2 regions of the Carnobacterium inhibens subsp. inhibens DSM 13024 genome follow, and region 2 is predicted to be linked to the other one. Evidence: predicted binding sites of a transcription regulator. Region 2 holds the regulator's gene; the other holds the start of a gene.
What was found. Region 2 encodes CtsR, which represses protease genes until heat stress. Its sites were predicted from a motif close to TTGGTCAAAAAAGGTCAAANA; they were not measured.
Positions count from the first base shown of each region.

Region 1: BR65_RS01240 (ATP-dependent Clp protease ATP-binding subunit) is a predicted target of CtsR. The motif match lies at 2,790-2,810, and genes of this name have one in related genera.

Region 1 is NZ_JQIV01000006.1:11,678-16,661, reverse strand. It holds gene BR65_RS01260 (NAD(P)-dependent oxidoreductase) at 1-195, opposite strand, end outside; gene ptsP (phosphoenolpyruvate--protein phosphotransferase) at 318-2,039, opposite strand; gene BR65_RS01250 (phosphocarrier protein HPr) at 2,039-2,305, opposite strand; gene BR65_RS01245 (hypothetical protein) at 2,477-2,662, opposite strand; gene BR65_RS01240 (ATP-dependent Clp protease ATP-binding subunit) at 2,865-4,984, shown strand, end outside.
Region 2 is NZ_JQIV01000006.1:1,913,459-1,918,442, reverse strand. It holds gene BR65_RS10370 (helix-turn-helix domain-containing protein) at 1-74, shown strand, start outside; gene BR65_RS10365 (hypothetical protein) at 137-520, opposite strand; gene BR65_RS10360 (ATP-dependent Clp protease ATP-binding subunit) at 650-3,142, opposite strand; gene BR65_RS10355 (CtsR family transcriptional regulator) at 3,168-3,629, opposite strand; tRNA gene BR65_RS10350 (tRNA-Pro) at 4,009-4,082, opposite strand; tRNA gene BR65_RS10345 (tRNA-Arg) at 4,117-4,190, opposite strand; tRNA gene BR65_RS10340 (tRNA-Leu) at 4,194-4,282, opposite strand; tRNA gene BR65_RS10335 (tRNA-Gly) at 4,333-4,404, opposite strand; tRNA gene BR65_RS10330 (tRNA-Thr) at 4,412-4,484, opposite strand; tRNA gene BR65_RS10325 (tRNA-Leu) at 4,521-4,605, opposite strand; tRNA gene BR65_RS10320 (tRNA-Lys) at 4,645-4,717, opposite strand; tRNA gene BR65_RS10315 (tRNA-Val) at 4,719-4,794, opposite strand; rRNA gene rrf (5S ribosomal RNA) at 4,819-4,934, opposite strand.

The DNA.
Region 1 (4,984 bases), 1.9 Mb from region 2:
AATTGTAAAAACAAGTTCATTCTTTTCTGTTACTTCAGCTGGAGTATCAGCCCATTTTGCTCCTAAACTAATCAACTCATCTGCTTTACTCTTAGTACGATTATAGACTGTTACAGAATAATCAGCTGCTAATAAGTGTTTAACAATTGAAGCACCCATTACTCCCGTTCCAATAAAACCTATCTTTTTTGTCACTCTGATCCTCTCCTTTATATCAACTGATTCTAGTATATCAGTTCTAATAAGGAAAACGCATTATTTTAAATAAATACATGTAAAAAAACACAAGAATCCTAAGATCCTTGTGTTTATCCTACTTATTTAGTGTACGTTTGAACAAGTTCTACAACTTCATCAGCAGTATCACATTCATTGATTGCTTTATCAGCTAATTCAGCCATTTGTTTTGTATCTAAACGTTTCATTAAACTACGAGTTTTAAGAATACTTGAAGCACTCATTGAAAACTCGTCTAGTCCTAATCCTACTAGAAGAGGTACAGCCGTTTGATCTCCCGCCATTTCTCCACACATACCTGTCCATTTTCCTTCTTTGTGAGAAGCATCAATAACATTTTTAATTAAACGTAAGATTGATGGATTATATGGTTGGTAAAGATAAGAAACACGTTCATTCATACGGTCAGCAGCCATAGTATATTGAATCAAGTCATTGGTACCGATACTGAAGAAGTCAACTTCTTTAGCAAATTTATCTGCAATAACAGCAGCAGCAGGAATTTCGATCATGATACCAACTTCGATATTTTCTGAAACTTCCACGCCTTCACTTACTAATTTTGCTTTTTCTTCTAAAAGCATTCCTTTAGCTTGACGGAATTCTTGTAAAGTTGCAATCATTGGGAACATAATACGTAATTGTCCAAAAACAGACGCACGTAATAATGCACGTAATTGTGTTCTAAACATATCCGGTTGTGCTAAACAAATACGAATTGCACGGTAACCCAAGAATGGATTCATTTCATGTGGCAATGTTAGGTAAGGTAATTCTTTGTCTCCGCCAATATCCATTGTACGAACAACAACAGCTTTACCTTCCATACCTTCTAAAACTTCTTTATAGGCTTTGAACTGATCTTCCTCAGAAGGGAAATCAGGTGAATCCATATAAAGGAATTCTGTACGGTATAGTCCAACAGCTTCTCCACCGTTGTTTTTTACTCCTACTAAATCTTTAGGAGTACCAATATTTGCAGCTAGTTCAATATGTTTACCATCTGCAGTTATAGTTTGTTCATCTTTTAATTTGTCCCACTCAGCTTTTTGACCAGCAAAAGCTTTCGCTTTTGTTTCGTAAGTTGTAACATCTGATGTTTCAGGATGAACGATTACATCGCCTTCTAAACCATCGATGATAATAAGATCTCCTTCTTTAACTAAAGAAGTAATATCTTTCGTTCCTACAATTGCAGGAATTTCTAACGAACGAGCCATAATAGCTGAATGTGAAGTACGTCCACCAATGTCGGTAACAAAAGCTTTTACAAATTCACGATTTAATTGAGCAGTATCACTTGGTGTTAAGTCATGTGCAACCACAATCACTTCTTCGTCGATCATTGAAGGATTAGGAAGTTTGACACCTAATAAGTGACTCAACACTCTTTTAGTAACATCTTTGATGTCAGCTGCACGTTCTCGCATGTAAGGGTTATCTTCCATAGCTTCAAACATACCGATAAACATATCTGTTACTTCTTTTAAAGCGCTCTCTGCATTGACTTTGTTGTCTTTGATAGAGCTCTCAATGCTCCCGATTAATTCTGGATCAGATAGAACCATTAAATGAGCATCAAATACTTGAGCTTCTTCTTCTCCTAAAGATTCTGCTGCTTTAGAACGGATGATTTCAAGGTCTTTTGTTGCTTCTTTTAATGCTGAATTTAAGCGCTCAATTTCTGAATCAGAGTTCTCAACTGAAATTTTGTTGAAAGTTAAATCGGGTTCAGTTAGTAAGTATGCTTTTGCTACCGCAATGCCATCACTTGCTGCGATCCCTTTTAATTTTTCAACCATTATTCAGCTAAGCCTTCTTTCTTCATTGTTTCTTCGATTCCTGCAAGAGCTTCAGATTCATCAGAACCGTCAGCAGAGATAACTACGTCAGCACCTTGGCCAACACCTAAAGACATAACGCCCATGATTGATTTTAAGTTTACAGATTTACCTTTGTATTCTAAGTTGATATCTGAGCTATATTTACTTGCTGTTTGTACTAATAATGTTGCTGGACGTGCATGGATACCTGTTTCAGCTACTACGTGAAATTCGCGTTTTTCCATAATAAAAAATCCCCTTTTATATAAATATTATTTTTGAGGACTACATCCAGTTTTAACTGTTAATTACATTCTTTTCAGTAAAACAAGTGATACAGCCCTTACAACTTATAACAATAACATTTTTCAATTATTTAAACAACTATTTTTTCCTAATTTTAATGTTCTATTTTTTTACTTTGACCTATACCTGTAAATGATTTTTCCATTATGCAATGCTTCTCCTACAATAGATTCTTTTTCTTCATGGCTGAACCAAATCTCACGAAAAGTCATAAAATCATTTTTTTCAATCATTAAAGTGTCTACTTCACCTTGGATCAATTGATTTAAATTTTCTCGCAGCTCTTCCTTTGTCATTCTATCCGACTTCCTTTTCTCTCAATTACATTTTTCTTATGCCTCATTAGTTTAGTGCAAAAAACAAAAAATTTGTAGTGTTAATTACTTGAATGTCAAAAAAGGTCAGTGTATAATAATAATCAGAAAGGTCAGTAATGGTCAATTGATCATTCGCCTTATTCTATCTACTAAACCTACTATAATGAAAGGTTGTGCTGAGATGCTATGTCAAAATTGTAATCAACGTGAAGCAACAATCCATTTGTACACTAATATGAATGGCCAAAAAGGTCAATTAGATGTCTGTCAAAATTGTTATCAACTTATTAAAGATGCTCAAAATCGTGGAGAAATCAGAAATAGCCGGACACCACAAGATCCATTTGGTTTTGGTAATTTAGATCAATTCTTCCGTTCTATGCAAAATGCTCAAAATAATAACTTCCAACAAAATAACAGCGCTGTTCCACCAACTCAAAGTGGATCAGGTGGACAACCACCTATAAATAAAAAACCAGGACTTTTAGGCGAATACGGAACGAATTTAACAGAACTTGCACGTACTGGTACTATAGACCCTGTTATCGGACGCGATAAGGAAATTGAACGAGTAATCGAAATTTTAAATCGCCGTACTAAAAACAATCCTGTCTTAACAGGTGAACCTGGTGTTGGTAAAACGGCTGTTGTAGAAGGTTTGGCACAAAAAATCGTAGACGGAGATGTACCGCAAAAACTAATAGGTAAAGAAGTTATTCGATTAGATGTAGCTTCTTTAGTTCAAGGAACAGGTATTCGCGGGCAGTTCGAAGAACGAATGCAACAGTTAATGGATGAACTAAAGAAAAATCCACAAATCATCTTATTTATCGATGAAGTTCACGAAATCGTTGGAGCTGGAAGCGCAGAAGGAAGCATGGATGCAGGTAATATGCTTAAGCCAGCACTCGCTCGTGGTGAATTACAAATGGTTGGAGCAACAACTTTAAAAGAATACCGTACAATTGAAAAAGATGCTGCTCTTGAACGTCGGATGCAACCGGTTCGAGTCAGCGAGCCTTCTGTAGAAGAAACAGTTACTATTCTACAAGGTCTTCAAAAGAAATATGAAGATTATCATCATGTTCATTATACTGATGAAGCTATCAAAAGTGCTGTAACCCTATCAAATCGTTACATTCAAGACCGATTCTTACCTGACAAAGCGATTGATTTATTAGATGAATCTGGTTCGAAAAAGAATTTAACAATACAATTTGTTGATCCTAAACAAATTGAAGATAAAATTGCAGAAGCTGCACATCAAAAACAATTAGCTTTGCAACAAGAGGATTATGAAAAAGCTGCTTTTTATCGTGATCAAGCTAAAAAATTCTCTACTATGAGGGATCAACAAAATCCTGATTCTGATGAACCTACCGTAACAGAACAAGATATGATTGAAATCATTGAGCGAAAAACCAACATACCGGTTGGAGAATTAAAAGAAAAAGAACAAGAACAATTGCGTAATTTAGGAAACGATTTGAGACAACACGTTATTGGACAAGATGAAGCTATTGATAAAGTATCTAAAGCCATCCGTAGAAGTCGAATTGGATTTAATAATAAAAGCCGTCCAATTGGCTCGTTCTTATTTGTCGGTCCTACTGGTGTCGGTAAAACAGAGTTAGCTAAACAATTAGCCTTAGAGTTATTTGGAAGCAAAGATGCTTATATTCGTTTTGATATGAGTGAATATATGGAAAAACACAGTGTATCTAAATTGATTGGTTCCCCTCCTGGATACGTCGGTTATGACGAAGCAGGCCAATTAACTGAAAAAGTTCGTCATAATCCTTACAGCCTTATCTTATTAGACGAAATTGAAAAAGCTCACCCAGATGTATTGCATATGTTTTTACAAATTCTTGATGATGGAAGATTAACAGATGCTCAAGGTCGTACAGTCAGCTTTAAAGATACAATCATTATTATGACTAGTAATGCCGGTACTGGTAATGTGGAAGCAAGCGTAGGATTTGGAGCAGCTGCTTCTGGTACTCAAAAATCTGTATTAAATCATCTGACTGACTATTTCAAACCAGAATTTATTAACCGATTTGATGGAATCGTTGAATTCAACTCTCTTACAAAAGAAAATTTATTGTATATTGTAGATCTTTTGATAAAAGATGTAAATGATATGCTTGAACATCAAGGAATCACTATTGAAGTAACTCAATCTGCTAAAGAAAAATTAGCAGAATTAGGATATGATCCAAAATTAGGTGCTCGTCCTTTGCGTAGGGTTATTCAAGAACAGATTGAAGATCGCGTTGCTGATTTTTATCTTGATTA
Region 2 (4,984 bases):
GTTTCTATGAAGAGTCTGGTCTTTCATTAAAAAACAGAGATGATTTGCTGCTTTGTTATTTATTAACAATCTAAAAAAAATAATCTACTGCTAATGAAAAAAATTAGCGGTAGATTATTTTTTTATAACAATAGTATTATTTTTTAAATTTATGTTTTAGCCCTTTTTTTTGGTGTTTAAACTCATGTTGTAAATCTGATTTTTTATCCATAAGTGTTTCTTTAAAGTCGTGTGTAGTATCTTTTAGGTGTTCTCCATAAGAGCTCATACTGCCTCTTAAATCAGACACTTTATCTACCACACCCAATAAATTAGCAACTTCCATATCAGATAAATCATCAATTACACTCATAGCATTTTCGTTGCCTTTTAATTTATCTTTTACGAAATATCTAGCTCTTTTACGATTCATTTTAGACTCAATTTTTTCCATTGCCATATTTGAAGAAGAAACAACAATAGCCCCAACTGTAAAAAGTGTTCCGAATCCTATCAATAATGCTTTTGTCGAATTTTTCATATTTAGTCACTTTCCTTTCCTTATTTCTTTAAATTTATCATAGCAGAAAGAAATATAAAATACGAATAAAAACGTCTACCATCTTATACGATAGCAGACGTTTCTCTAACTTTACTTTAAAAAAACAACTTAACTATTTTCACTTGAAGTTACTGTTTTGTTGTTTCTTTTTATTGAATCTTTTACAGTAATACGAATCGTTCCTTTTGAAGCACCGATTGTTACTTGATCGCCGATTTTAACTCGACCACTTAGCAACTCTTCACTCAATCGATCTTCTACTTCCTTTTGAAGTGCACGACGAATCGGACGTGCTCCATATTCAGGATCATAACCAGCTTTAGCAATCACATCAATTGCTGCTTGAGTAATTTTTACTTCAATGTCCATTTCTTTTAGTCGTTTAACAATAGTTTGAGCCATTAGTTTTACGATTTGAGTCAATTCTTCTTTTTCTAAAGAATGGAAAACAATAGAGTCATCAATACGATTTATAAATTCTGGTTTAAACATTTTTTTCAATTCTTCCATTATTCGTTTTTCCATTGCTTTATGATCTTTTTTATTGTTTGCTGTACCAAATCCTACAGATTTTTCATCTCTTAGAGCTGTTGCACCTAAGTTAGAAGTCATAATCATGACTGTATTTTTGAAGTCCACTTTTCTTCCTTTGGCATCAGTTAAATGACCATCATCAAGAACTTGTAGTAAGATATTAAATACATCTGGATGTGCTTTTTCAACTTCATCAAAAAGAATAACAGAGTATGGTTTTTGACGGATTTTTTCAGTTAATTGTCCACCTTCATCATACCCAACATAACCAGGAGGCGAACCAATCAAACGACTGGTACTATATTTTTCCATGAACTCAGACATGTCTACTCGTACTAATGCTTCTTCACTACCAAACATGGCTGCAGCAAGTGCTTTAGCTAATTCTGTTTTCCCTACACCTGTAGGACCTAAGAACATAAATGAACCAATAGGGCGGTTAGGATCTTTCAGCCCGCTTCTAGACCGTCTAATCGCTCTAGAAACTGATCCGACAGCTTGCTCTTGTCCAATAACTCTTTTATGCAGTATATTTTCTAAATTCATTAAACGATCCGATTCTTTTTGTTCCATTTGTTGCACAGGAATATTGGTCCATAAGGAGACTACTTCTGCAATATCTCTTTCCGTTACTTGTAATGAGCTCGAAGAAGCTTTTCCTTCTTGTTTTTGAAGTAAACTTTCAATCTTCTTACGTTGTTTCATTTCTTTTGTACGAATTTTTGCAGCTCTCTCAAAATCTTGTAATTGAATGGCTTCTTCTTTTTCTTGGATCAAAGCTTCTAGAATAGAAACTGCAGCTGCTACTGGAGAAGGTTTACTTGAAACATCTAGACGCACCTTAGAAGCAGATTCATCTATTAAATCAATTGCCTTATCAGGAAGCTGTCTTGCAGTAATGTAACGTGATGAGAACTTAACAGCAGCATGTACTGCTTCATCTGTAATTTCCACACCATGGTGTTCTTCATAACGAGAACGCAAGCCTAATAATATTTCTTCTGCTTCTTCTTCTGAAGGAGGATCAACATGGATAGGTGCAAAACGTCGTTCTAAAGCGGCATCTTTTTCAATATACTTTTGGTATTCATCTAAAGTGGTCGCACCAATCGTTTGTAATTCGCCACGGGCTAATGCAGGTTTTAAGATATTAGAAGCATCAATAGCACCTTCTGCTCCACCAGCACCAATTAACGTATGCAATTCATCTATAAATAAGATAACTTCTCCATCTTGATAGATCTCATCAATAATCTTTTTCATACGTTCTTCAAATTCACCACGATATTTTGTACCAGCTACTAGCGAACCCATATCCAACATCATTAATCGTTTATTTGCTAATGCAGCAGGAACCTCTCCGTCAACAATTTTTTGTGCTAAACCTTCAGCAATGGCAGTTTTACCTACACCAGGTTCTCCTACTAAAACAGGATTATTTTTTGTTCTACGGCTCAATACTTGAATAATACGTTGAATTTCTTTATAGCGCCCAACTACTGGATCTAACTTACCTTTTCTTGCTGTGTCAGTTAAATCACGAGCTAAAGAATCCAAAGTAGGTGTACCGGCAATTTGTTTTGTAGCTGGTTTTGCTTTTTTACCTTTGCCACTGTTTACATCACTTAATCCAATTTTCTTCAATACAATTTGACGGGCTTTATTTAAATTGATATCTAAGTTGCTTAATATCTTAGAAGATAAGATATCTTCCTCACGTAATAAGCCTAATAATAAGTGCTCAGTGCCAACTAAAGCTGAACCCATACGTCTTGCTTCATCTGTAGCAAAAGTAATCGCTTGTTTTGCTCTTGGAGAATACGGAAGAATAGCGTTTTTAGAAAGGTATTTCATTGTTCCATACCCAGTAAAATGTTCGATTTCTTCACGAATATCCATTTCAGTAACGGAAAATTGTCTTAGTGTTTTTCCAGCAATTCCATCTTGTTCCATTATAAGACCTAAAAGAATATGTTCAGTTCCTACAGAATGGTGACGAAATCCTTTTGCTTCTTCTTGTGCCATGATTAAAACCATTCTTGCTTTTTCAGAAAATAATTCATTCATCAATTTCGCCTCCGTTTTTTATACGTTACTCATATTTTAAATTAGTTAAAAAGGCAACTAATAACTTAGCTCTTAATTCATTTTCATTTGCTTCAGTAGAGTTCAAGAGTGATTTTTCCATTACGGATAACATAATATTGGCTTCACGCTTCGATAGCATTTCAGATTCAAACAACCTTTGTATAATAGAATAAGCATTCTTTTGAGAAATTTTACTTCCAATAATATCAATCATCATATCCAGCATTTCAACTTCATCTAATAATTTCACCTTTATAATACGTATATACCCACCACCGCCTCGTTTACTTTCAACTAAATATCCTTGTTGTACAGTAAAACGAGTATTTATAACATAATTTATTTGAGAAGGAACACAATTAAATCGATCTGCCATTTCGCTACGTCTAATCTCGACTTGTTCATCTTGGCCTAAAACCTTCTTTAAATAAGCTTCAATGATATCCGACATATTTTGATTGTGCATGAGTTACCTTGTTACTAAAACATTTTAATGTGTGATAAGACATCATATCCTTATCTACTTTACATTGCAATGGCGTTTTTTTAGTAACACTCCTTTTCTTTTCGTCCCAACACTAGACTTATTTACTTAGTTTATTTTTTTACTCAATAAAATAAACTAATAACGGAGGATGCTCCAGTAAGCAATCAAGAAGCATTCTTGACTAATCCTGACTTTAATTATACGAGAAATAAGAAGATTTGAAAAGCAACTCTACTCATTTTTTCTTTAAATACCATTTAAACTGTTGTTATTCTACATTAAATCGAAGTATCTACAAAATAATATAATAAAAAAAGATAACCCCACAAAAAAATGGAATTATCTTCTAAGTTGTTTATCGGGAAGACAGGATTCGAACCTGCGACCCCTTGGTCCCAAACCAAGTGCTCTACCAAGCTGAGCTACTTCCCGTACTACTGAGTTTTTATCTTTTTTACAAAAGAAATGCACCCAAGAGGACTTGAACCTCTAACCCCTTGATTCGTAGTCAAGTACTCTATCCAATTGAGCTATGGGTGCAAATGGTGCCGAGGGCCGGAATCGAACCGGCACGGTGATCACTCACCGCAGGATTTTAAGTCCTGTGCGTCTACCTGTTCCGCCACCCCGGCATTAGAACAGCTTGTCATTCTTGCGAATGAGCTCACTAGTTGAACTAGTAAGCGAAAGACGGGATTCGAACCCGCGACCCCCACCTTGGCAAGGTGATGTTCTACCACTGAACTACTTTCGCAACAAAATGCCGGCTAAAGGAGTTGAACCCTCGACCCTCTGATTACAAATCAGATGCTCTACCAACTGAGCTAAGCCGGCTAAAGTGGTACTTAACTAAACATTCAAAAAAAAAAATGGTGCGGGTGAAGGGACTTGAACCCCCACGTCTCTCGACGCTAGATCCTAAATCTAGTGCGTCTGCCAATTCCGCCACACCCGCAAAAGTATGGCATAACTAAACATGTTGAATGATTAGTTATGAGTCATGCAGGATTCGAACCTGCGACCCTCTGATTAAAAGTCAGATGCTCTACCAACTGAGCTAATGACTCATGGTGGAGGTTGACGGGATCGAACCGCCGACCCTCTGCTTGTAAGGCAGATGCTCTCCCAGCTGAGCTAAACCTCCATCTGAGAAAAAACAATTGAATTTGCGTGGCAGCGTCCTACTCTCACAAAGGGAAACCCTTCACTACCATCGGCGCTAAGAAGCTTAACTGCTGTGTTCGGCATGGGAACAGGTGTGACCTTCTTGCCATCGCCACCACACAAATTTCAATCTAGAGAACGTTGTTCTCTCAAAACTGGATAAGTTAAAA